Regions from separate parts of the Priestia sp. YIM B13552 genome, predicted to be linked through region 1. Evidence: riboswitches for the same ligand, from Rfam matches in the RefSeq annotation. Region 1 holds a riboswitch; the other holds the start of a gene.
What was found. A riboswitch is a leader RNA that binds a small molecule or an ion and turns the genes downstream of it on or off. The one in region 1 is predicted to bind S-adenosylmethionine.

Region 1 (2,200 bases):
TTGATGAGAGAGTACTGCATCTATCGCCGCACGGAATGCTTTTCCTCCTCCGATAGCTCCCTCTGGATGACCGTGAACTCCGCCTCCTGCATTAATAATGCTGTCGATTCCAAAGTCCTTCACAAGCTGCGGTACCATTCCAGGATGAATTCCTGCTGAAGGAACCGGGAAAGACTGCTTATATTTGTGTACAGGACGCGTTAATTCGTAGGCAATGCCTGTCGTATCTTCAAGAGAAAGCGCTACGCTTCCGTATGGTGATGGAAACAGAGAGAAATCCGCTCCGGCTAAACGCAATAGCTTTCCAAGCAGTAATGAATTTGAAAAACCGTAAAACTCTGATGGCGTAAGCGCTCCGCTAACAGCTGGGTGTGCCATAATCGGCAAGTTAATTTCATCGTCTTCTCGAAGTGCCTGCAGTACGTCTAACCCGTAAGCAAATACATTGAATAAAAGAGCATCGGCTCCTAGCTCAGCTGCTTTTCTCGCTTTTTCTTTTAATTCAAACGTTCGACCCGTTAAATTAACAGCATACAGCGTGCGGTGTCCCGTTTTTTCGTATACTTCATTCAGTACTTTTTTCCCTTCTGTAACGCGAGCTTCAAAAGGTGTTCGTTCACTATCAAACAAAATCTCGTCGTCTTTAACCAAATCCACTCCGCCAAGCGCTTGCTCACGCAGCTGAGTTGTTAAGTACGTCATATCTCTTCCAATCACGCCTTTAAAAATACTCATCACAAGCGGACGGTCATAAACGCCTAGTTTCTCTCGGATACCTTCTATTCCAAAGCGCGGGCCTGGGAATTGAGCTAATAATTCATCAGGAAAATCCAAGTCTAATAATTTCACTTTTCCATCAAGTGATAGTTTTCCGAAAACCGTAACTAGAATAGCCGGTAAATCTCTTGAAAAGTTAGCAGTTGGATAAGCAATTTTGACAATTGCCTGCTTAATTTCTCCGCCTAAATATCCGTTTACACGTTCGCAATCTTGAAGCTCAGTTACGGACACGACGCGCCCTTTATGCTTTTGAAGCTGCTGTTGATCTAAAAGCGGCAGATCTGTCCATGAGCCGACGGTTAGTCCTAAAGCAATTCCTTCCGCTTTTTTATGAAAATTTCCTTTATTATCATGTAGTAAGTAGCTTGCAACGATTTCACTCATTATGCTAAAAACTCCCTTGCTGTTTAATATCGTTAATAAAAAAACCTCTTCTGTGATTAAGAAGAGGCTTTCGTTGCTCTTCTTATCTCTCAGCTGCTGCTGCAAGAATTAGCACCGTGCTTAACATGCGTTAAGTCGGTTGCCGGGCTTCATCGGGCTAGTCCCTCCACCTACTCTTAATAAGAAAGTTGCTATTTATTTAAATTAAATTCATAGATTATATACTAAAAAAAAAATACCGCTAGGATTTATCGGTTATTAATCTCGTTAACTTCTTACATATTAAGCCAACTCAAAAAGGATTGTCAATGCGTTTTTAAAATAAATTTAATTTTTTTATTCGAGATACAGCTTCTCTCATACGCTCTTCATCCGTCAGCAGTCCTACGCGCACATAGCCTTCACCATATGTTCCAAAGCCTACTCCAGGCGCCACTACAACGTGAGCTTTTTCGAGAAGTAAATCTGAAAACTGTTCAGAAGTATATCCTTCAGGAACTTTTAGCCATGCAAAAAAGGAGCCCGCTGGAGATGTAACATCCCAACCAATTTCTCGAAGCCCTTGAATAAAGGTATTGCGTCTAGATTCATAGCGCTTAACTAAATCATTCACACATTGTTGAGATTCTAACAGAGCTGCGGCTGCTGCCTCTTGAACCGCCCCAAAGAGACTGACATACATATGATCTTGAAGAAGATTAATAGCTTCTACAACACTTTCATTTCCTACAGCAAATCCAACTCGCCATCCCGCCATGTTATACGTTTTAGAAAGAGTATAAATTTCAATTCCCGTCTTTTTTGCACCAGGAGTCTGTAAAAAACTGATTGGCTTTTTGCCATCAAATCCAATTGCTCCGTAGGCAAAGTCGTGTACCACACAAATATCGTGCTTGGCAGCAAACGCCACGGTGTCTTCAAAAAATTCTGCCGTTGCCACTGCACCAGTAGGATTATTCGGATAGTTTAAAAACATGAGCTTTGCCTGTTCTTTAGCACGTTCACTTATCTCTTCGTATACGGGTAGAAAATGATT
Region 2 (2,200 bases), on a different contig from region 1:
AACAGTATTACTGAGTGCCAATATCGATGTTAATGCAGAATTTTTAACATAAAAGGAATGAGCAACATGCAAGAATGGAGCGAAAAACAGCTTGACGATCAGTTAAAAGAAGGACAAAGAGCGTTTATCTTTTTCCATACACCTTTTTGCGGGACATGTCAGCTGGCAAAAAAAATGTTAACCGTAGCAGAAGCAATGCTGCCTGGTGTGACCATCGGAATGAGCAATTTAAATTATATGCCTTCAAAAGCAGAAGTATTTTCAATTGAAAGTGTACCTTGTTTGATTGAAGTGAAAAATGGCGAAATGGTAAAAAAACTCTATGCGTTTCATTCCATCGAGCACGTACTTGAAGAGCTTCGATAATCAAACGTTTGTTTAAAATGAAGAAATAGAACGAGAGCAAACCGTTGGGGCTGTTGAAATATTGGGATATTATCCCAAGAACAAAATCTGTTGACAGCCTATCTGACACATGCTAAAATCACACTCATGAATGTTCATAAATGAATGAATATTTCCCAAAAACAAAATAATTGTTGCGAACTCTTATCAAGAGAGGTGGAGGGACTGAGCCCTGTGAAACCCGGCAACCGTCAGACTAACTGAAATGGTGCCAATTCCTGCAAAGCTATGCGCTTTGAAAGATGAGAGAAAGGATTAAATATCGAGCCTTTCTGTCATGCGCAGAGAGGCTTTTTTAATGGGGAAAATTGTTTTACGGCTTTTTCATCCTATAGGGCAACCTAACATAATTAAGTTTTTACTAAAGAAGGTGAAGAAATATGATTACATTAACAGACGTTACAAAAATTTATCAGGCTAAAAGCGGTCAAGTAACAGCTGTTGATAATGTGAATCTAACCGTTAACCAAGGTGGAATTTACGGAATTATTGGTTATAGCGGAGCAGGTAAAAGTTCTTTAATTCGCTTGCTAAACGGGTTAGAAACACCAACGACAGGAACGGTCGAAGTAGCAGGTAATGATATTGGAAAAATTAAAGGCGGAAAACTCAGAAAAGCTAGACAAGAAATTAGTATGGTGTTTCAGCACTTTAATATCTTGTGGTCGCGTACGGTGCGAGAAAATATTGCCTTTCCGTTAGAAATAGCAGGGATCTCAAAAGAAAAAAGAATGAAACGAGTAGACGAGCTTATCAAGCTAGTCGGGCTTGAAGGGCGTGAAAATGCTTATCCATCACAGCTTAGCGGTGGTCAAAAGCAGCGTGTTGGTATTGCTAGAGCGCTAGCCAATAACCCAAAAGTATTGCTGTGTGATGAAGCAACATCAGCGCTTGATCCTCAAACGACAGATTCTATTTTAGATCTGTTAGTAGATATTAATGAGAAGCTAGGGTTAACCATTGTACTCATTACTCATGAAATGCACGTTATTCGTAAAATTTGTCATCGAGTAGCTGTTATGGAAAATGGGGCAGTGGTAGAAGAAGGGCAAGTGCTAGAAGTATTCAGAAAACCTAAGCAGCCGATTACAAAGCGATTTGTTCAACAGATTTCTGAACCAGAAGAAACGTTTGAAACAATTGAACAAGTACAGGAGTTATATCCAAGCGGGCAAATTATTCAGCTGACGTTTGTTGGCGGAAAAGCAGAGCAACCGCTCATTACAACGATTTTAAAACAGTTTGATGTAACGATTAATATTTTGCAAGGAAAGATTTCTCATACACAAACAGGTTCATACGGAACGTTGTTCGTTCATTTAGACGGAGAATTAACAGAAGTTGAAAAAGTCATTGCATACATTCATGAGCAGCAGGTAGAAGTGGAGGTAATGACAAATGCTTGAGAAACTATTTCCAAACGTTATTTTAGATGATTTTATTCAAGCGACAAATGAAACACTATATATGACGGCTATTTCAGTTATAGCCACGTTTGTTCTAGGTATTTTATTGGGCTTGCTTTTATTTTTAACGTCCAAAGGACAGCTTTGGCAAAACAAACCTTTATATGCCATTGTGTCAGCAGTTGTAAATATCTTTCGTTCCATTCCATTCATTATTTTAATTGTTTTACTGATTCCATTTACCAAAGCATTGGTAGGAAGTATTTTAGGCGCTAATGCAGCGTTACCTGCTTTAATTGTTGGAGCAGCACCATTTTATGCGCGTCTTGTAGAAATTGGTCTGCGCGAAATTGATAAAGGTGTTATTGAAGCTGCTAAATCAATGGGAG

Region 2: it holds a riboswitch for S-adenosylmethionine, as region 1 does, so the genes downstream of both, ACFX40_RS18595 (methionine ABC transporter ATP-binding protein) here and mtnW (2,3-diketo-5-methylthiopentyl-1-phosphate enolase) in region 1, are expected to answer to the same signal.

What each region holds. Positions count from the first base shown of each region.
Region 1 is NZ_JBHZOU010000001.1:516,712-518,911, forward strand. It holds gene mtnW (2,3-diketo-5-methylthiopentyl-1-phosphate enolase) at 1-1,164, opposite strand, end outside; SAM riboswitch class I at 1,244-1,350, opposite strand; gene ACFX40_RS02630 (pyridoxal phosphate-dependent aminotransferase) at 1,481-2,200, opposite strand, start outside.
Region 2 is NZ_JBHZOU010000004.1:306,463-308,662, forward strand. It holds gene ACFX40_RS18585 (toprim domain-containing protein) at 1-52, shown strand, start outside; gene ACFX40_RS18590 (thioredoxin family protein) at 67-366, shown strand; SAM riboswitch class I at 547-654, shown strand; gene ACFX40_RS18595 (methionine ABC transporter ATP-binding protein) at 786-1,811, shown strand; gene ACFX40_RS18600 (methionine ABC transporter permease) at 1,804-2,200, shown strand, end outside.